One region of the Gordonia mangrovi genome, then DNA from elsewhere that is predicted to be linked to it. Evidence: predicted binding sites of a transcription regulator. Region 1 holds the regulator's gene; each other region holds the start of a gene.
The links. Region 1 encodes LexA, which represses DNA repair genes until DNA is damaged. Its sites were predicted from a motif close to CGAACANNTGTTCG; they were not measured.

Region 1 (7,286 bases):
CGGCTCTGCCGATCGCGAGCTTCTGGGCGGTATGCGACAGCAGGCGCTCGTCGATGCCCTGCTCACCGACCACCGGGGTCGCACCCGGCCGCACGGCGCCCCCGTGGACACGCTGCAGATGTCCGTTGCGCTCGAGGACGGCGAGGTCGCGGCGAACCGTTTCACTTGTCACGTCGAACAATGACGCCAATGCGGTGACCGAGGCGCGGCCGTTCTGCCGTACCTGGTTGGCGATCGCCTGTTGGCGTTCCTCCGCGTACACGAATGTCCTCGTCTGTTGATTTGAGTGGGGTCCAATGTGGGTATATCTGTGTTTACGCCTGTTTGTGTTGACAAGTCAAGGATTTCTTGTAACTTGAATCACAACGTGACCAGAGGCGTCCACGCGGCACATCGTGCCCATGCGATCGGACAAGTGAGGATTTCGATGGAGCACACACACGTACTGAACGGAACACCGGTGGTCGGCGGGCATGCCTACGGACCCGCGATCTGGCCTGGCGAACGTCCGGTCTACGACCCATCCGACGCCGCGTCCGTCGTCGAGGATGAACGTGAGGTCGAGATCAAGCGTTTCACCGACGCCGCCGCCGCAGTCGCCGGACGGTTGCGTGAGCGCGCGTCACACGCCTCGGGTGCCGCGGCGGAGGTGTTGTCGGCGACCGCGGGTCTGGCCGAGGATCGCGGCTGGATCGGCGCGGCATCGGGACTCATCAAGAAGGGGACGGCGGCCCCCGCCGCCGCAGTCGCCGCGACCGAACAGTTCGCGACGATGTTCACCAAACTCGGTGGGCTCATGGCCGAGCGGGTCACCGACCTCAACGATGTCCGGGACCGTGTGGTCGCCGAACTGCTGGGCGTCGCCGAACCGGGTGTACCGGAACCCGCCGAGCCGTCGGTGCTGCTGGCCGACGACCTGGCGCCGGCCGACACCGCCGGGCTGGATCCGAAGAAGGTCACCGCTCTGGTCACCCGGCTGGGCGGTCCGACGAGTCACACCGCGATCATCGCGCGACAGCTCGGTATTCCGTGCGTCGTGGCGGTGTCCGGGCTCGGCGCGGTGGCGGCCGGAACCGTGGTGCTGGTCGACGGGACCGCGGGCACATTGGAGGTCGATCCCGATGCCGGCGACGCGGCCGCCCGCGTCGAGGAGAGCCGCCGGATGGCGGAACTGGTGGCCGACTGGCGCGGGCCGGGTGTCACCGGTGACGGCCGACCGATCGCGGTGCTGGCCAACGTCGCCGACGGTAGGTCGGCTCGTTCGGCGACCGCCCATCCGGTGGAAGGTGTCGGGCTGTTCCGCACCGAGCTGGCGTTCCTCGATCGCGCGGACGAACCCTCGGTGGAGGAGCAGACGCGTCTCTATCGGGAGGTGCTCGATGCCTTCGAGGGCCAGAAGGTGGTGATCCGGACGCTCGATGCGGGTTCCGACAAGCCGCTGAAGTTCGTCACGCAAGTCGAGGAGACCAACCCCGCGTTGGGTGTGCGGGGCAATCGCATCGCCGACGAGCACCCGGAGATTCGTGCCGCCCAGCTCGACGCGATCGCAGCGGCCGCCGACGGTCATCAACCGACTCCCTGGGTGATGGCGCCGATGATCGCGTCGGCGACCGAAGCAGCCGAGTTCGCCGGTGAAGTGCGCCGCCGCGGACTGATCGCCGGTGTGATGATCGAGGTACCGGCGGCGGCAGTGCTCGCCGAATCGATCCTCGCCGAGGTCGACTTCGTGTCGATCGGCACCAACGATCTCACCCAGTACACGATGGCGGCCGACCGGATGTCGGCGGAACTCGCGTCCCTCACCGATCCGTGGCAACCCGCGGTGTTGACCTTGATCGGCGGAGTCGCTCGTGCCGGCGCCGTCGTCGACAAACCGGTCGGGGTCTGTGGCGAGGCTGCCGCCGACCCGCTGCTCGCCTGCGTACTGGTCGGATTGGGGGTGACGTCCTTGTCGACTGCGCCCGCGGCCGCTGCCGCGGTCGGCGCCAGGCTCGCCGAGGTGACCGTCGACCAGTGTCGGGCGGCTGCCGAAGCCGCACTCGCCACAGCGGATCCGGCCGCTGCGAGAGCGGCGGCGACTGCGGCACTCGCCGCGGCGCCGGGATCCTGAGGCGCGGCTCCGACGCTGCGGGATCAGACCCGGCGCATCACGGTGACCACCTTGCCGAGTACTGCGGCGTCGTCACCCGGGATGGGCTCGAACAGATCGTTGTGCGGCATCAGCCAGACGTGACCGTCCTTCCGCTTGAACGTCTTGACGGTGGCCTCGCCGTCGATCATCGCTGCCACGATGTCGCCGTTGTCGGCGACACTCTGCTGGCGCACCACCACCCAGTCCCCATCGCAGATCGCCGCGTCGATCATCGACTCGCCGACGACCCGCAGCAGGAACAGTGAACCCTCGCCGACGAGTTCCCGCGGCAACGGGAACACGTCCTCGACGGCTTCCTCGGCGAGGATCGGTCCGCCGGCGGCGATCCGGCCGAGCACGGGGACGAACGTCGGCGTCGGCAGCTCGCTCGCATCGCCGGACGCGGCGGACGCACCACCCGGCGGGATGTGCTGGTCCCCGTCTTGGATGTTGACCGCGCGAGGACGATTGTGGTCGCGCTTGAGCAGACCCTTGCGTTCCAGGGTCCGCAGCTGGTGGGCGACCGATGAGGTCGAGGTGAGGCCTACCGCGTCACCGATCTCCCGGATGCTCGGTGGATAGCCGCGCTCGCGCACCGACGCCCGGATGTACTCCAGCACGCCCCGCTGTCGCGGGGTCAGTGCGGCCTCCGCGGCCTCCGGGTCGGCGGCCGCGCCATCGGCTGCCGAACCCGCATCGGCCGCTGCCGACGTCTTGTCCGCAGGTGTCGTGGTTGTGTCGTCGTTCCCGCGGGAGGCGCCGCGCCGCCCGCCGGCCTTGTCGCTCATCGGTCGAGTCCTTCCTGTCGGGAATCCGGCATGGCCGGCTCCGGGTGGCTGGTCGAGATCGGGACCTGCTGGTCAGTGTCCATTGGCGGCCCATCGGCGCCCGTCACCATGCAGCCGACATTATCTGAACAACCCGACAGGTTCAAACATGTGTTCGACGTGTGTCGAGACATTGTCGGAGTGGCGTGCTACAAATCGAACATGCGTTCTCTCGAACACATGAGCGACGGTGTTCGAGGGTGTGCCGCCCGACCCCCACAGCACATTCCCCACAGCACATGCAGCCCCAGGAGGACACGATGAGCACAGCCACACTGCATCGCCCGATCCGATACGCCGATACCCCGATGGCAGCGACTTCGACCGTCACGAGCCCGAACGCCACGAAACCGGCCGCGCGGGCCCTCGACTCGCGCCGGCGCGAGCGGTACGACGCCACCGGCCCGGCGGGCCGTCGTCCGGGCGGGTCGGGCGCAGCGGCGTCGGCGCGCGTCGCGGGCACGCGCTGTGCGGCATCGGCGATCGATCGTCGGGTCGTCGCCCGGCGCCGCGCGACGGCGGCGGCCGTCATGCTCGGCGGGGCACTCGCCCTGCTGGTGTGGGTTGTCGCCATCATCGGTTCGAACTATGCCGCGTCGGTGCAGCCGGCCCCTACCGGAACCGAAATCGTCCATGTGCGACAGGGCGATTCATTGAGTTCCATCGCCGATAGGATTGCGCCGGAGGTTCCGCGCCAGGCGGTCATCGAGCAGATCGTCGAACGCAATCGGCTCGCGGATTCCGGCCTGCGGGTGGGTCAGGCTCTGGTTGCTCCCGCATACAGCTGAGCGCCTGACGGTATCCTCGATGGCACAGGGTCCGGCCGGGAACCGGCACGGCGTGGCGGGCGACCGGCGCGCCGGTGTGTCCCGAGATGTGCGTGAGGACGACATGCGCTGCCCGTTTTGCAAGAACGAAGACACCAAGGTCATCGACTCGCGTGTCGCCGACGAGGGGCAGGCGATCCGACGGCGCCGTGCATGTGCGGAGTGCGGTCGCCGATTCTCCACTGTCGAGAGTGCCGTGCTGTCGGTCGCCAAACGCAACGGTGTGACCGAACCGTTCAGCCGGGAGAAGGTGATGCGTGGGGTGCGTCGTGCCTGTCAGGGGCGCGATGTCGCCGAGGACGCGCTCGCCAAGCTCGCGCAGCAGGTCGAGGATGCGGTGCGCGCATCCGGGTCGGCCGAGATCCCCAGCAACGAGGTGGGCCTCGCGATCCTGGGACCGCTCCGCGATCTCGACGAGGTGGCGTACCTGAGGTTCGCTTCGGTGTACCGATCATTCGACTCGCTGGAAGACTTCCAACGCGAGATCGACGACCTCCAGGGCAACCTCACCCACGAGCGCTCCGCGGAATCGGCCGGGTCCGACGATCGCGTCAGTGCCACCGACGGGCTCAGCTGAACTGATCGAGGGCGCGCATCGCGCGCTTCTCCGAGATCGGCCGGGCGGTCCCGAGGCGCTGCGCGAACAGACCGACCCGCAATTCCTCGACGAGCCAGTGGGCATGCTCGTCGAGCGCCTCACGTCGGGCCGCAGGCAGCTGCGCGGCACGCTGATTCCACTGCGTCACCACGCGGTCGACCGCGGCCAACGACGCACTGTCGCGGGCGGCGGCGCCCGGTAACTCCGAGAGTCGGACGGTGGCCGCCTCCAGATAGCGCGGCACGTGGACGAGTTTCTCGTGTGGTGTCGCGGCGACGAAGCCGTCGAAGACCAGATTCTCGAGCTGCTCGGCGACGTCGTCGGCAGCCACTGATCCGCTGACCCGGTCGATCTGCGCCCGCAACGGTGCGACACGCCGCAGCACGTCGGTTGTCGTCGCGAAATAGTCCGGTGCGCGCTCGGCGACCCGGGGGCCGAGATCGTCGCGCAGCCGCCCGAATGCGGCCGTCGATCGGACGGCGATCAGGTTCTGGCCGGCTGCGAGGTCGCGGATGGCACGTCGGGTGCAGTCGGCGACGAGTCCGTCGACGTCGCGGTAGGGGCTCTGACTCAACGCCAGGCGTCCCGCTGCATCGAGGGTCGATGTGATCTTGCGCGACAGTGGTGCGATCGCGAGGTCGAGCAGCGTCACCACCGCTGCGGCGTGGCGGCGGTCGCGTTCGGCCTGTGTGCCGAACTCGCCACGGGCGACCCCGATCGGGCGACCGGTCCCGTCGGTCACCGTATCCAGACCCACGTGATGGGTGATCGACTGCCCGGCAACGGTTGTCGTGACCGTAGCAGGCAGGTCGCCGATCCCGGTGGTGGTCCATGCGGTGAACACCTCTGCGGGCTCGGACTGCTCGCCCACGTCGTCGAACTTCTTCTTGAGCGTCTGCAGCGACTTGTCGGTGGCGAGGACCGAGCCGTCTCGGTCGACCACGGCGAAATTCATGGTCAGGTGAGGCGGGATCTTCTCCGGCGCGAAGTCGCCGGGCGCCACGGTCATGGTCGTGATCGCACTCAACTCGCGGGCCAGACCCGCGAGCAGGGGTTCGGCGCGCGGCGTCAACCGGGACAGCGCGAGATCCGCGAAACGCGCAGCGGGCGCCATCGACTTGCGGAGCGCCTTGGGCAGTGACCGGACGAGTTCGGTCGCGAGCTCGCCGCGCAAACCGGGTACCGACCAGTCGAAGCCGGCCGGCCGCACATGGTCGAGCAACGCCCGCGGGATCACCACGGTCACACCGTCGTCGGGGGCACCCGGTTCGAAGCGGTAGCGCAGTTCCAAGCGGGTCTCGCCCTGCTGCCAGGCGCCGGGGAAATCGGTGTCGGCAACGGCGACGTCGGTGGCGACGTCCTCCGGGCGGAGATCGAGGAGGTCCGGCTGTGCGCGCCGAGCCTTCTTCCACCAGCTGTCGAAATGTCGCGCGGACACCACCTCGTCGCCGACGCGCGCATCGTAGAAGTCGAACAGCTGTTGTTCGCTGATCACCACGTCGCGGCGTCGCGCGCGGTGCTCGACGTCTGCCGCGGCCTCCAGTAGTGCGCGGTTGCTGTGGAAGAACGCGTGCTCGGTGCGCCAGTCGCCCTCGACGAGGGCATGTCTGATGAACATCTCCCGCCCGGTGGGCGGATCGATGGGGCCGAACCGCACCCGGCGGCGCGCCACCAGCGGGACACCGTAGAGCGTGACCCGCTCGTAGGCCATTGCCGCGCCGCGTTTCGCCGACCAATGCGGTTCGCTGTAGCTGCGGCGGACCAGGTCACCCGCGAGCTGCTCGACCCACAGCGGGTCGATCGCCGCCACCGTGTGGGCGAACAACCGTGAGGTCTCGACGAGTTCGGCCGCCATCAGGAACGGCGGCGGCTTGCGCGCCAGCGATGACCCCGGAAAGATCGCCAGCGTGGTGTTCCGTGCACCCAGGAACTCGCGCGAATCGCCCTGTCGGACAGCGATGTTGCCGAGCAGTCCGGCCAGGATCGCGCGGTGGATGGCGTCGGCGTCGCGTTCGGTGGCGCGCACCGTCCAGTCGAGATCGGTCACGACCCGGCTGAGCTGTCGATGCAGTTCCTGCCATTCCCGTATCCGCAGAAAATGGAGGAACTCACGCTCGCACAGCCGCCGGAACTGATTCCCCGACAGCTCGCGGCGGCGTTCGGCCAGGTACGACCAGAGCTCGAGATGAGCGAGGAACTCCGAGCCGGGTACGGCGAACCGGCGATGGGCGGCGTCGGCAGCCTCGCGGTGTTCGGCAGGGCGTTCCCGCACGTCGGGGATCGACAGGGCTGCGGCGATCACCAGGACATGGTCGAGACATCCGCCGTCCCGAGCGGCGATGAGCATGCGGGCCAGTCGTGGATCCACCGGGATGCGGGCCATCTGTCGGCCGACCTGGGTGAGCACCGGCTCGTGGTCGTCGCGCTGGGTGTCCCGGATCGCGCCGAGTTCGGTCAGGACGGCCATGCCATCGCGGATGGCGCGGGCATCGGGCGGTTGCACGAACGGGAACTGCGACACGTCACCGAGCCGCAGCGACGCCATCTGCAGGATGACCGCGGCCAGGTTGGTGCGCAGGATCTCCGGATCGGTGAACCCGGCACGGGCGTCGAAGTCCTCTTCCGCGTAGAGGCGGATGCACACGCCGGGCGCGACGCGGCCACAGCGTCCCGCGCGCTGGCGGGCGCTGGCCTGCGAGATCGGTTCCACCGGTAGACGATTCACCTTGGAACGGGTGGAGTAGCGGGAGATGCGCGCGGTGCCGGTGTCGATCACGTAGCGGATGCCCGGGACGGTCAGTGACGTCTCGGCGACATTGGTGGCCAGCACGATGCGGCGGCCGGAGGATGGCGCGAACACGCGCTGCTGGTCGGCGATGGACAGTCGGGCGAACAGGGGAACG
Region 2 (7,286 bases), 760 kb from region 1:
TCGGGGAGTTCGCCCACGCTCGCGGCCGTCTGCGCGCGCCGCAGGTGGGCACGGTCGGTGACGAGCAGGCCGAGTGCGGAATGCACACCGTGCGCGGGGAGGTCCGACGGCAGGTCGGGGTAGACGGGCAGTTGGTCGGTGCCCATCCGCACAGCCATCCCGATGCCGTCGCCCACCGCGATCTGCGCGCGCCATCGGTCGATCGTCGTCGGGTCATAGCCGCCCGTGGCCAGCAGATCCAGGGTGGTCAGCACATGGCATGCGGCGATGACGGTCGTGGCGCAGTGCCCCCCGTCACCGGGCGTGTCCACCCGCCAGTGGTCGCCGCAGCGCGAGATCGCGACCGCGGGCCTACCGGTGGCCACCTCGCCGCCGTCGGCGGAGATCCGACGCAGCAACGCCTCGGTGAGTGCCCCACTGCCGCCGAGCGCCCGACCGGGCGGGATGTCGTGCTGCAGAGCGGCGAATCCGATCATCGGCGCCGTTCCGGGCGCGTTCATGGGTGGCCCGGACTGGGCACCGAACCAGGCGAGGGCGGCCTTGAGCGGTTCGGCGGTGAACCATCGGTCCAGCAGCGCATCACCCGAGGACATGAGTTCCTGGGTCAGGCTGAGCATGGCACCGGCCCGGCGAGCGACCGGGCCCGGACGTGCGGATTCGGCGGTGCCGGTCAGGCCGGCGAATGCGGTCGCGAAACGACCCGGTGCAGCCGGGGAGTAGAACGACCGCATGACCGCGCGGGCCCGCGGACGCCACACGCCCACGAACTGCCGGTAGGCCTCGGCGTCGGCGGTACCCACCGCGGCCGCGATCGATGCGCAGGTGGCCTCGAGATCGGTACGGAAGACGATCGGTGCGGTGGTGGCCGTGCCGGGTGCGAAGGCCCACGGATCGCAGTCCACGTAGCGCAGTCCGTGCGCGGACAACTGCAGCTCGTCGAGGACGGGGGAGTGGCGGATCATCAGATGTGCCGACGAGCCGCGATCGACGCGGTAGCCCGGGAACCGCTCGACGGTCGACACCGCGCCCCCGGCGACCGTGTCACGTTCGAGAACCTGCACCGAACGGCCGGCCTGCGCCAGGTATGCGGCGGCGATGAGGCCGTTGTGGCCGGCCCCGACGACCACGCCGTCGCGCACCGGATGAGTGGATGACCCCGCTCGCAGCCGCCGTCGGATCATCGTGGCTGCCCGGAATCGGCGGGGTCCGGTGGTAGGGGCAACGAACGACCGAGAAACGCGAACGGCCGTGGATCGCCGGTGAAGGTGAAGTGGCGCAACACATCGGTGAAGCCGAGGCGGCGGTAAAGCGCCCACGCCCGGTTGTCCTCGGCCGGGATCTCCGGTGTCGAGAGCAGGACCTTGCTCTCGGTGCGTCCGGCGAGGAGACGGTCCAACAGCGCTTGGCCCAGGCCGTGGCCCTGCGCGGAGGGATGAACGTGGAGTTCGGTGAGCTCGAAGTAGTCGCCGGTGATCGCGTCGATCTCGACGTCACCGGCCCCCGCCCGCCGCAATCCGATCCGCAGCTGCTGATTCCACCACTGGTCTCGCGCCCCGCGGTATCCGTAGGCGATGCCGACGAGGACGTCGTCGTCGGTGGCCGCGACAGGCCGCGCGAGCCGCCGTGTGGTCGGCGGCGAGCCGCCGGCCTGAGTTCGGGGGAGGGACGCCACGGCGCCCACCGCACGCCACCCGGGACGGGCGATGTGCTCGCGCCACAGCGCCGCCCGATGGATCTCCGTGCCACGCGGGTAGTTCATCGCGGTCACGTAGATCTCCAGCGCGGGCTCGAGCCACGCGTGGGCATCCTGCCCGCTCAGGTCAACGAGGCGGATCGTCAACGAAGGTCTGTCCTCTCGTCGAACTCTCGGCATCCGGGTCGATCACCGCTTGAAGGTGTCCCACCCGCTAGCTATATTGAATATGTCGAACGGGTGTTCGATGAACCAGCCTCCGCAAGCTGTTCGCCGAACCCGACGACATCGAGGCGCCGGTCCGACGGCGAACGAGGGAAGCGTTTGCTGTCGGACCGGCGTTGTACACAGTGGGAGTCCACCGCGGCAACTCGGCCGGTGGGGACGACCTCGGGTGACACCGGATAGCCGCCCGATGCAGCAGTAGGGGAGGTGGAGATGTCGAATTCGTCACCGTCGCACCGGGCGACGTCGGACATCGACCCGATCGTCGTCCGGCGGAGTCGCGATCTGTTCGATCGTGCGCTGATCCTGTTCGACAACGCGGATGGGGTCGAGGACTCGGCAGAACGTTTTCGTCAGTATTACCTCACCGCGCTACGTGCGGCCGGTGCTGCACTCGAGATCTATGAGCCCTCCACGCGCCCGGTCCGCCGTCGACATTCGCGCAACGCGTGGAATCGTCTGCCGATCGTCGTGCCGGCGCTCGCAGGCCACGCAGATTACTTCGCCGGCCGTTCGGGTATCCGACTCGACATCGAATCCGGACTGGTGCGTACCATTGATGACCGAACGCTCGGTCACCTCCGTCGGCAGGTGCTCGCGCTTCTCGACGATGTCGAGGAGTTGCTGGTCGCCTACGAGCAGGGCAAGTTGTCCGAGCACGAGGCCAGTCCGGATCGGACGGCATGAGGAGCAGGATTGAACGCAACCACAGGTAATGGTGGTCGGCGGATGATTCTGCTCGTATCATGAGGATTGAAGCCGCACAAGCGGCTCTTGGGCGTCGATGACGACTGCGGACCCAGAGGTCCGTGATCGGGGTCGGTGGAGTTGGGAAAAGGAGGGTCGGTGCCTCTTTCGGAGCACGAGCAGCGCATGCTCGAACAGATCGAAAGCGCTCTGTATGCCGAAGACCCGAAGTTCGCGTCGAGCGTCAAGCGTCGTCGTCTCGGAAGGTCCAGTGGTCGGCGTCGTCTGCAGGCGGTGGCGATCTTCGTCATCGGCCTGGTGCTCCTCGTCGGCGGGCTCGTCGTCGAGGTTCGTGTCGGTGGGTTTCCCATCATCAGCCTCATCGGCTTCCTCGTCATGTTCGGCGCGGGCCTGATGGCGCTCTGGGGCGGTGACGGCGGCGGTTCCGCTGGGAAGCAGTCGTCCGGCAGTGCGTCCGGTAAGCAGCCGCGACCCGGCGGGTCGAAGCGCAAGTTCTCCGAGCGCATGGAGGATCGCTTCAACCGCCGCTTCGAGCAGGAGTAGCCCGCTCCCAGGCCGGTTTCGGTCAGACCTACACGAGGACCGCGCACCACGACGGTGCGCGGTCCTTTGTCGTGTTCGGGTGCCTTCCGCCGCCCTCGATGTCGGTGATCTGATCCCGCGGGCCGGCCCGCGGGACCCATGCCGTCCCACGCGGTCTCACGGAGTTCCCCATCGTGTCCCCACCGCGCTCCACCGAGCTCCCCACCTTCCCCCACCAGGCTACCGCCTGACGCTTCACCAGCCTCTTCAGATGTCTTGAACCTCATCAGTCACGGTCGGCCCTCGGTGTACACGCCGAACGACTGACTGCTTCACCACGCCACATCACGCTCTTGAACTGGCCTTTTGTGATCGCGTGGGGTGGCAGTGGAGTGTTGGGGGTGGAAAGTGGTGGAAAGTGGGGTACTGTGGCATCACTGGGTGAGACGGACCGGACGTCGAACCCGGTGGGGCAGGAGGTGGCGACATGTCCGTGCGATTTGTCGGCACCTACACGCCCAAGCTCGACGACAAGGGGCGACTGACGTTGCCCGCCAAGTTTCGCGACGCGTTGGCAGGAGGGGTGATGGTCACACGAGGCCAGGACCGCAGCCTGTCGGTGTATCGAGCCGAGGAGTTCGATGCCATCGCCGAGCAGACCATGGCGGCCTCGCGCAACAACCCCGAAGCGCGGGCCTTTCAGCGGTACTTCTTCGCGAGCACCGATGAACAGCGCCCGGATGGGCAGGGCCGGATCACCCTGTCGGCCGAACATCGGACATACGCGGGCCTGTCGAAGGAATGCGTGGTGATCGGTGGCTTCGACCACCTCGAGATCTGGGACGCGCAGGCCTGGCGCGACTACCAGAGTGAACACGAAGAAGACTTCTCCGCCGCGGGATCTGCTGCGTTGGATGCCGTGCTCTGAGCGACGTCCACCGGCAGAAAGACAGCTGAACAGCGGATCGGGTGGGTCGAGGCCTCGGCCCGACGCGACCCTGGCGTACTTCCCCAACGCCAGGTGCGTGATCGGGTCGAGACCCCGCCCCATCGGACACGCCGGCACGGATGGTGCCGACGTCAACGTCACAGGGGTCGACTCCCACCGAGATCGGCCCGAACCGCACAGTCCGAGGAGAGGGCCGGTGAACGAACGACACGAGGAGCCGGAGGAGCCCGCCGGGGCGTCCCGCGGTTCGTCGCAGTCCCGTCGCTCGGGCGACTTCGGCCACCTGCCCGTGATGGCCGACCGAATGATCGAACTCCTCATGCCGGCGCTGTCCGGGACACGCAGCGACATCGATCCGGTGGTGGTCGATGCGACGCTCGGTGCCGGCGGACACACCGAACTCCTCGTGAATGCACACCCTCGCGTCCGGGTGATCGGCATCGACCGCGACCCCTCGGCCCTCGCCATCGCCGGTGATCGGCTCGCGCGACAAAAAGATCGGGTGGTTCTGCGGCAGGCGCGCTTCGACGAGATCGCCGACGTGGTCGCCGACCTGGGTATCGATCGGATCGACGCCGCGCTGTTCGATCTGGGCGTCTCGTCGATGCAACTCGATCAGGCCGACCGAGGGTTCGCCTACGCGGTCGATGCGCCCCTGGACATGCGGATGACCTCGTCCGAGACCGTCACCGCCGCAGACATTCTCAACACCTACTCGCATGGCGACCTGGCGCGCATCCTCTCGCAGTACGGGGAGGAGCGGTTCGCGGGGCGAATAGCATCGGCCATCGTGCGCGAGCGGGAGCGGCAGCCGTTCGACACCAGCGCCCGACTGGTGCAGTTGCTCTACGACACCATTCCGGCGGCGACCCGGCGGACCGGTGGGCATCCGGCCAAGCGGACTTTTCAGGCGCTGCGCATCGAGGTCAATCACGAACTCGACGCGCTGGAGCGCGCCTTGCCGGCGGCACTGTCGCTGCTCCGGGTCGGCGGCCGGGTCGCGGTGATGAGCTACCAGTCGCTCGAGGACAAGATCGTCAAGCGGGAGTTCGTCTCCCGCACCACATCCACATCGCCCAAGGGCCTCCCGGTGGAACTGCCCGGATCGGCGCCGGACTTCCGGCTGGTCACCCGGGGTGCGGAGCGTGCCGACGCGGCCGAACAGGCTCGCAACCCACGATCGGCTCCGGTCCGTGTCCGGGTGATCGAACGTGTCGAGGAAAAGGATCGCCGATGACGCTGCTGCACGACACCGACGTCGACACCGATGACGCAGAGGAACACGGCGCCCGGCGACCGGGCCGGACTCGGCGCACGTCCGCGGACCGCACCACGCGGACCACGAGATCAGCTGCGGCACAACGGGCCATTGACCGTCGAGCGAAGCGTCGCGAGCGGGAAGTGCGCACGGCCCGCGTGGCCGAGCGCTCGGCTGCCAAGGTGTCCGGGCGGACCCGACGGGCGGTGTCGCTGCGCGCCCGCATCACCTCGGTGCCCTTCGTCGTGCCGGTGATCGGATTGCTCGTCGTCGGGCTGGGGCTGAGCCTGTGGCTGTCGACGAAGGCAGCCGCCGACTCCTACCGGCTGGGCGAGGAGCGGCAGCAGAACCAGGCGTTGCTGGACAAGCGTGACTCCCTGAAACGGACCTACGAATCCAGTGATTCCGCACCGGAGCTGTCCGACAAGGCCGCCCGGCTCGGCATGATCCCCGCGCGCAACCCGGCGCGGATGATTGTCGACGGACCGGGCAAGCCGCGTGTCGTGGGCGACCCCGAACCCGCGCAGGGCAAGGCGCTGCGGTCGATCAACCCACCGACCGAACCGGACCCGGTCGCCACCATCGACCCGAAGAAGGTCGACGATTCCCAGGGGCTGCCCGGCACCGCCGTCGAGTCCGACGAGACGACCGAACCCGATGGCGGTGACGCATCTGGGGATTCGACGGATTCGGAACAATCGCAATCTGATTCGCCGGATGACTCCGCTGCCGGGGCGACCTCGACGCCGGCTCCCGAGGCCGGCTCCGATGTGCCGGCGAGTCCCGGCACCGTCGCACCCGCTCCGAATGTGCTGCCGCCGAACGGCAACGCGCCGAGCGCAAATTCGGCGGAATCGCGGTAGGCGAGCGGACAATTGGCAACCATGACACGTGCCGTCTTCCAGCGCCTCGACGCGGGTGGATCGGGAAGCGGACGAGGTGGGTCACGAGGTCGGGGGTCGGCGCCCTCCGGACGCGGACCCCGGCGTCCCGACTTCTTCCTCGGACGCAGCCGGATCGCCGGGGTCATCGTGATCCTGGCGGTCCTCGCCGTCGCCGTCCGGATGGTCGTCGTGCACACCATCGAGGCGTCCTCGATTTCCGCAGAGGCCGCCCAACAGCGCGAGTACACACAGGTGCTCACCGCCAAGCGTGGCGCCATCCTCGACCGCAACGGCCGACCGCTGGCCTACACCGACGAAGCACGGGCACTGACATTTCTGCCGCAGGCGGTGCGCACGTCGATCGCGGAGGCGCATCAGCAGGATGACGCCCTGCCCGATGTCGACGAACGACTCGCCGAGATCGCCAAGGGGGTGTCGTCGGCGCTCGGCGGATCGATCGCAGAACCGGATCTCCTCGACAAGCTCACGAGCGACGACACGTTCGTCTACCTCGCGCGCTCGGTCAGCCCCGAGGTGGCCGCCACGATCACCTCGGAGTTCCCTGAGGTGGGGGCCGACCCACAGGCAATCCGGCTGTACCCGGGTGGATCGTTGGGCGCGAACATCATCGGCGACGTGAACTACGACGGCAACGGACTGATCGGACTCGAGGCCTCGCTCGACTCGACATTGGCGGGCACCGACGGTTCCAAGACCTACGACCGCGGCTCGGACGGCGCCGTCATTCCGGGCAGCACCCGCAACGTCCATCCCGCCATCAACGGCGCCGCGGTGCGTCTGACCATCGATTCCGATGTGCAGTGGTTCGTGCAGAGCCAGGTCAACGCGGCCAAGGCCGCCTCGGGCGCGAAGAATGCCTCGGCGGTGGTGCTCGACGCACACACCGGCGAGGTGATCGCGATGGCCAACGACAACACGTTCAATGCCGCACAACCACTCGAGAACCAGCAGGACGCCGACCTCGGCAACCGTTCGGTCACCTCGCCGTTCGAACCGGGTTCGGTGAACAAGATCATCACCGCGGCC
Region 3 (7,286 bases), 1.2 Mb from region 1:
CTGCACACACGGGTTCTTGATGAGTCGCTCGCGCCGACGTGTCGCCGAGATCGTCGTCACCTGGTTCCGCGACCGGTGTGGGTTCTCGGTGCCGGACGAGTTGGGTTGTGCATATCAGCCCTCGACGACCCTGCCGAGATCAGCGTCGGTGCAGCGTCAGGGATACCCCTGAACTTTCCCCGATTTCGCCTGCAGGGACGTGCTTTTTCGCCCGTTTCGGATCACAGTGGAGACATGACAACATCGACAAACCCCAACGGAACCACCAACAGCGGCATGAGCTTCTGGAAGGTACTCGGCGTCATCGCAGTGGTGCTGCTCGCACTCGCGATGGTGGGCCCACTGCTCAAGGGCCTGTTCTGGATCGCCTTGCTCGGCCTGGCGATCTATGGCGCCTTCGCGCTGTACCGGGCGCGCTCGCGCAAGAACACCAACGGACCGGCATCCTTCTGACCCACCGATAGCCTGGACGCATGGCCACGATCGAGGTCACCGTCGGCGACATCACCACGCAGCGCGTCGACGCGATCGTCAATGCGGCGAACTCGTCGCTGCTCGGTGGCGGCGGCGTCGACGGGGCGATCCACCGTGCCGGAGGTCCCGCCATCCTGGCCGAATGTCGATTGCTCCGCGAGACGTCGCTGCCGTCCGGACTCGAATCCGGCGCGGCGGTCGCGACCACCGGCGGCGACCTCCCGTCGCGGTGGGTCATCCACACCGTCGGGCCGGTCTACTCGGCCTCCGACGACCGGTCGGTCGTCCTGCGGTCCTGCTACACCCGCAGCCTGTTGCTGGCGAACGCACTCGGCGCGGCATCGATCGCCTTCCCGCTGATCTCGGGCGGTGCCTACGGGTGGCCGCTCGAGGATGCGGTCGAACAGCAGATCCGCGCTGTCAAAGGCGCGGATTCGACTGTCGAATCCGTTACGCTCGTGGCATTTTCGAGTCGTATCGCCGACATCACACGCCGCATCCTCGCCTGAACGCCGCATCGGCGCGTCCCGCGACTATCCTCTGTGCGTGGCCGACTCATGGGGGACACGACACAGCCGTGCGTGGCGCAGCCGTCCGCTGCTCGCGCGCCGCGCAGATGCATGCGGGTCCGCCGATGACCGCTGACGCCGACAAAGCCGACGGTGCGCTGGGACCGCGAGGCGTCTTCGAGTCCGATGCCTTCCTGGCCGACCTCGAGGCATCCGCGCGGTTGCGAGAGATCGGCGATGCGCCGCCGGTGGAACCGACGGTCCTACGACCACCCCGGTTCGCCTACAGTTCGGCGCAGTGGCATCACGGCGGTCGCCGGCAGGCACCGGCGACCGACATCCCGATCCTCGATCGACTCGCGCAGATGTCGGTATCCGCCAGTCGCGTCACCGACGCCGACACGATCCCGGGCGAGATCCTGGTCGACGTCGATGAAGACACCTGGAGCAGTGTGCTGGCGCCCGGCTATCTGCACTTGTATCTGGCGGCTCACGGGCACGAGGGCACGATCGCAATCGTGCTGACACGCTTCGTCATCGACCACGGCGTGGCGGTGTGCGATCTGATGGATCATGCTTTCGTCGAGGCTCGGTCGTTGCCCGAGTGGGCGGAGAGCGAAGCCACGCGGACCCAGCCCGGCTTTCGCACCGAGGGCTCGTCGATGCAGTCCGGAACCTACGTCGGCGACGACGAGACCTGGTTCTGCGCGATCCGCTATGCCGCCTACCGTCGCGGCAATGTGGCCTATCTGTTGCACGCCACCGGAACCGCGCCGGCCCGTGAGGGGGAGGCGTTTCGCCGGTCGATCGCTGCCGCGGTCAGTTCGGTCCGTTTCGACGATTGACCGGACTCGAGCCCGAAACGTTCGACGCCCGATACCCATTCGACACCGACAGGGGATGGCATGGTCCGACGCAGTGATCGTGTGGACGATCTCGAGCAGGTGCTGGCCGCGGAAGCGATCTTCGCCGACGATCCAGACGACCAAGGCTGGCTGACGGCCCGCGCCGGCGACCAGCAGATCTATGTCCGGATGGGTGACTTCCCCGACGAAGACCTCTGGTCGCTCTGGCTCGGCGACGGTCGGTGGATGGATTTCACTGTCGCGCCGGCCCGCTGGAACCTCCGGATCCCGGGACGACGACGTCCGACGGGGACGCGCCCACGGCTGCCCAAGAACGAGTTCCACGAATGAGGGCGGTCGGCGGTCGCCCGCCGCAGCGCTTCGGGGCGGGAGCGGCACCGTAATTGAACCCGCGCGCCGAGTACGGCCATCACGGGCACTTCGAGCAGTTTCGCGGCGTGACGCAGGCACTGATGATCGAAGCGGCCGCGAAGGTGTCGTCCACCGCGTAGCGTCGGAATGGGTGTGTCGACCGAATGCGGTCCGGTCCAGATGCCGCCGCGTCCCGACCAGGTGGAGGAATGATGCTCGGACTCGGAATCATCGGATGGATCATCGTGGGCGGCCTCGCCGGCTGGATCGCCAGCATGATCATGAAGACCAATGCTCAGATGGGCATCCTGCTCAACATCGTGGTGGGCATCGTCGGCGGGCTCCTCGGTGGATTCATCCTCGCTCTGTTCGGCGTGGACGTGGCGGGCGGTGGCCTGATCTTCAGTTTCGTGACCTGCCTGGCCGGGGCGTGCCTGCTGCTCTGGGTCGTCGGCCTCGTCCGCGGTCGATCCAAGGTGTGACCGCCCTGCGATCAGTGGGCGTGGTGGAACACCAGTAGTGCCAGGCGTGCTTCGATTGCCGAGATGGGTGGGGGGATCATCTCGGTGAGTTCGTATGTGTTGCGCCGCTGGGGTGGTGGCGCTGGTGTTTGTGGTGGTGGTGGGTGGATGTGGGCGCGTGCCTGTTCGAGGTTGCGCAAGAACAGGGCGGCGACGTCGGGGCGTTGGTTGTGGCGTTTCGGATTCGGTGGGGCGCCGGGTTCGCTGTTGCGTCGCCACCACACCCGCCCGGCGTCGGGGCCGTCGGTGTACACCCCGGTGGTGAACTGGCCCGGGTTGTTGCCGACCATCCGGTTGTGCGGGCCACACGCGGGGGCGAGGTCGACGATGTCGGTGTTGCCGCCGTCGGCGTAGTCACGCACGGCGTGATGCATCTCGACGTGGGCGGCGGGCTGGTCGCAGTCGGGTGCCGAACACACGTGCCCGTCGGGGCGGGCGAAGGACACCAGCCGTTGCGCGCGGGTGGCCAGTCGTTTGGCCTGCCCGAAATACAGCGGTATCGGACTGTTGTCGGCGAACACCGCTAGATACTGTTGCGCTTGGGCGGCCAGCCGGATCACCTCGGCCATCGGCAGACTCGAGCCGGTCGCGGTGATCCCGACCCCGGATTCACGGATCAGATCGTTGAGGTCGGCCTTGATGATCAACTGCACCGGCAGACCACGATGCGACTTACCGAGCAGCCCATCGGCGAACACCGCCCGCAACAACGCCGCCAACGCATCGTGTTTACGTTGCGCCGGGGACCGCAGATCCCGTGCGGCCGCGGCTTCCAACGCTTCAGGGTCGGCGTCGTCGACACCGCCGGTCGGCGAGTCCGGGTCGTCGGGATTGTTGAGGCCGGGTTTGGCCCATACCGCCCACAACGTTTCGATCAGGGCGCGGGTTTCCGGGTCGAGGTGGCCGGTCAGTTTCGACATCTGCTGGGCGTCTTGCCGGTTGACCCACACGTTACGACGCCGTTTGCGGTCACTGTCGTCGGTCAACTCGCCGTCGGGGTCGAGGTTGTCGAGCAACCGCTGCCCGAGTTCGCCGATCTCGGCGGGCGTGTGCTGGCACGCCAACCCGGCCAGGGTGGCCTCGGCGGCCACCTTCTTGTCGTGGGGCACCTGGTGGGGCAGCGCGTCGAGGAACTCCACGGTGGTGTCGATGTGGGCCGGCCCGACCCGGCCGTCGGCGAACGCCTCGGCCAGCGTGGGATACTTCGGCTCGGCCGGCTGCCCGTCGAGTTGACGGAACTCGCCGGTCGCGGTCATCTGCTGTCGGCGACGACCGGGGTGCGACACCCGCAACACCGCGTTCATGAAGTTGGGCAGACTGCGATAACCCATCGACCGGGGCACATCACGATCCGAGATCTCCAGGATCTGCCGGTTACCCTCGAACAACATCCGGTTGATCGCCCGTTCCTGCGCGGTGGCCACCGCCACCAACTCGGCATCACTACACTTCGACAGATCCGCCGACGCCAACCGATCCACCACCGCATGCAACTCGGCCAGCAAACCCGGCACCTCCGACAACGACCCAGCCGATTCAGTGGACCCAGGTTCCGGCGACACCGATTCCGGGCGCGCAGCATCGACCGCATCAGACTCATCAGACCCGGTCATACTCACCCCCGACAGACCGCGTTGCGAACGTATGTTCGAGAGTAACCCATGCGGACAGATCGCGCAACCCTCCGGCTTGACTCCAGAGATCTGCCCGCGAAACACCTCGGTGCGGTCTCGGGTCGAGGGCGTCGAAGAAGGGCCGGGGCCGGATCCTCGATCAGGTGATGGAGGTGACCGGCTGTTCGTGCCAGTCGCCGGGTGCAGGCAACACGGTGGCGGTGACCACACCGTCTGTGTTCCTGCGTAATCCCATACCGTCCGCAAGGCTGGTGATGAGGCCGAAGCCGAGCCGGGGTTCTTCGAGGGCGACACGGTCGCCCATGGTCGATATCCATAAGGGTGCTCGAGTACCCGCCGGCTGACCTCGGATTCGCGGGAATTGTGACATGAGGCATGACGCCCCGCGGACCACAGGATCGGTACGTTGGTGGGCGTACCGCAACAGAAGGAGTGTTCATGACACGCGTCGCGATCATCGGGGGTCACGGCAAGATCGCTCTGCGCTTGGCAAAAATCCTGTCCGACCGGGGTGATGAAGTGACCTCGCTGATCCGCAACCCCGCCCATCGCGACGATGTCGAGGCCGCAGGTGCCACGCCGGTCGTCGCCGATGTGGAGAACCTCGACGTGGCAGGGATCGAATCGGTATTGGCCGATCAGGACGCGGTGGTCTTCTCCGCCGGCGCGGGCGGTGGCGATCCGGACCGGACGTACGCCGTCGACCGCGATGCCGCGATCCGTTCGATGGAGGCCGCCGCCGCCGCGGGTGCGACCCGCTATGTGATGGTGTCCTATTTCGGTGCCGGGCCCGGACACGGTGTGCCGGAGGACAACTCGTTCTACCCGTATGCCGAGGCGAAAGCCGCCGCCGACGGACACCTGACGGCCTCGGATCTGCAGTGGACCATCCTGGGACCCAGTCGACTCACCGATCAACCCGGTACCGGCCGGGTCACGGTCGGTGGGGACCGGGTGGCCGGCGACGAGGTGAGCCGCGACAACGTCGCGCAGGTCGCCGCGGCCGTGCTCGCGGACCCGGCGACGGTGGGAAAGCGGATCGAGTTCAACGACGGCGACACCCCCATCGCAGACGCGCTGTCGTGAGATCTGACCGGATGTCGCTCACAATCGGACCATGACCGATACGCGCGGCACGTCGTTCCTCTCCGATGTCGTGGCGATCGTCGGGCGCAGCCATGTGCTGACCGACCCCGATGCCATGGCGGGCCACCTCACCGATTGGACCGGTCGTTGGACCGGGGCCGCGGATGCGGTGATCCGGCCCTGCACCACCGACGAGGTGGCCGCGGTGGTCGCCGCGTGCGCCGCCCACGACGTGGCGATCTGCGTGCAGGGTGGCAACACCGGACTGGTCGGCGGGTCGGTGCCGCCCATCGAGCACGCCGGCCGCCGTCCGCTGGTGGTGTTGAGCACCGTCCGCATGACCGACATCGACGAGGTGGACACCCGCGGTCGCTGTGTCGGGGTGCAGGCAGGCGCCACGATCGAGCAGATCGACTCCCGCGCCGCGGAACACGGCCTGCGCTTCCCGGTCGACCTCGCGTCGCGCGATTCGGCCACCGCCGGGGGTGTCGTCGCGACCAACGCCGGTGGTGTACGGATGATTCGGCACGGCAACACCCGCCGTCAGGTGCTCGGCATCGAGGCTGTCCGTGCCGACGGTCAGGTGCTGCGCAGATGGACGTCGCTGGTCAAGGACAACGTCGGCTACGACATCCCGGGACTGCTCGCCGGTAGCGAGGGCACCCTCGCGATCGTGACCCGGGTGCTGTTCCGGCTGGTGGCGCCGCCGGTCTCGACGATCGTGACCGTGGCCGCGGTGCGCCACGTCGAGGATTGCTTCGCGCTGATCGACGCCATGACCGAGCGTGGGCTCGCCGTGGAGGCGGCCGAGATCATGACCGATGCCGGTGTGGAACTGGTGCACGAGCACGGGGTCCGACGGCCGGTGGCCGCCCACGCGCCCTTCTACACCCTGGTGGAGGTGTCCGGCACCGGCGACGTGGAGGCCGTCGTGATCGACGTACTCGATGAGGCCGACGTGGTCGACGCGGTGCTCGAACCCGGACCGGCCCGCGACCTCTGGGCCGCCCGGGAACGTCATACCGAGACGATTGCTCGTTCCTCGACCACCCCGGTGGTGAAACTTGATGTCTCCGTGCCGATCCGGGCGCTTCCCGAGGCTTTGGTCGAACTCGCCGCAATCGCCGACCTGGTGGATCACCCCTGTCGGCCGATCCTGTTCGGGCACGTCGGAGACGGCAACATCCATGTCAACCTCCTCGACGTGCCCGAGCCGCGCGCCGAGGAGCTGACCGGCCGGGTGTTCGGGATCGTCGCCGCCAACGGCGGCAGCATCAGCGCCGAGCACGGCATCGGCCGAGCCAAGGTGGCCTGGACGCACCTCGGTCGCAGCGAGGTCGACCTCGCCACGATGCGGGCAATCAAGGCGGCCCTGGACCCTGCGGGCCGGCTGAACCCGGGTGTGCTCTTCGGCTGACGCGCGCGAATGCCCGAATCCTGAGACGATGCATGTCGTGACGACCGACGATGGGGCGCGCGAGAATCTGGTGAACCTGGCCCGACGCTGCGGGGTGGCCGACCGATACGTGGGCTGGGATCAACTCGATCACGACGTGAGCTCGGAGACCATCGTCGCCGTGCTCGGCTCGCTGGGCATCGCGGCCGCCACACCCGAGGAGATCGCGGCGGCCCACACGAACCTCGACGACGCCCCCTGGCGGCAGCTGCTGCCGCCGGTGACAGTGGCCGTCGAAGGTGCCCGGGCGCGGTTCATCGCTCATGTGCCGCACTGGGATCCGCTCCACGTCTGGATCGTCACCGAGGATGCTCGCACCGTGCAACCGGCACAGGTCGACGAGTGGGTCGAACCCCGGGAGGTCGACGGGATACTCGTCGGACGGGCGA

Region 2: a site for LexA is predicted at 1,927-1,940, ahead of NWF22_RS00175 (SAV_6107 family HEPN domain-containing protein). Genes of this name have one in related genera too.
Region 3: a site for LexA is predicted at 4,359-4,372, ahead of NWF22_RS02500 (HNH endonuclease signature motif containing protein). Genes of this name have one in related genera too.

What each region holds. Positions count from the first base shown of each region.
Region 1 covers NZ_CP102850.1:4,662,545-4,669,830, forward strand. Annotated here, with positions in the region: gene NWF22_RS21175 (DeoR/GlpR family DNA-binding transcription regulator) at 1-262, opposite strand, end outside; gene ptsP (phosphoenolpyruvate--protein phosphotransferase) at 428-2,110, shown strand; gene lexA (transcriptional repressor LexA) at 2,134-2,919, opposite strand; gene NWF22_RS21190 (LysM peptidoglycan-binding domain-containing protein) at 3,219-3,746, shown strand; gene nrdR (transcriptional regulator NrdR) at 3,850-4,362, shown strand; gene hrpA (ATP-dependent RNA helicase HrpA) at 4,355-7,286, opposite strand, start outside.
Region 2 covers NZ_CP102850.1:35,808-43,093, reverse strand. Annotated here, with positions in the region: gene NWF22_RS00185 (phytoene desaturase family protein) at 1-1,181, opposite strand, end outside; gene NWF22_RS00180 (GNAT family N-acetyltransferase) at 1,178-1,840, opposite strand; gene NWF22_RS00175 (SAV_6107 family HEPN domain-containing protein) at 2,132-2,605, shown strand; gene NWF22_RS00170 (SCO2097 family morphological protein) at 2,765-3,169, shown strand; gene mraZ (division/cell wall cluster transcriptional repressor MraZ) at 3,636-4,076, shown strand; gene rsmH (16S rRNA (cytosine(1402)-N(4))-methyltransferase RsmH) at 4,390-5,334, shown strand; gene ftsL (cell division protein FtsL) at 5,331-6,218, shown strand; gene NWF22_RS00150 (peptidoglycan D,D-transpeptidase FtsI family protein) at 6,240-7,286, shown strand, end outside.
Region 3 covers NZ_CP102850.1:514,489-521,774, reverse strand. Annotated here, with positions in the region: gene NWF22_RS02530 (hypothetical protein) at 1-172, shown strand, start outside; gene NWF22_RS02525 (hypothetical protein) at 235-453, shown strand; gene NWF22_RS02520 (O-acetyl-ADP-ribose deacetylase) at 474-983, shown strand; gene NWF22_RS02515 (LpqN/LpqT family lipoprotein) at 1,109-1,828, shown strand; gene NWF22_RS02510 (hypothetical protein) at 1,889-2,179, shown strand; gene NWF22_RS02505 (GlsB/YeaQ/YmgE family stress response membrane protein) at 2,413-2,682, shown strand; gene NWF22_RS02500 (HNH endonuclease signature motif containing protein) at 2,694-4,334, opposite strand; gene NWF22_RS02495 (hypothetical protein) at 4,495-4,659, opposite strand; gene NWF22_RS02490 (SDR family oxidoreductase) at 4,794-5,441, shown strand; gene NWF22_RS02485 (FAD-binding oxidoreductase) at 5,473-6,858, shown strand; gene malQ (4-alpha-glucanotransferase) at 6,887-7,286, shown strand, end outside.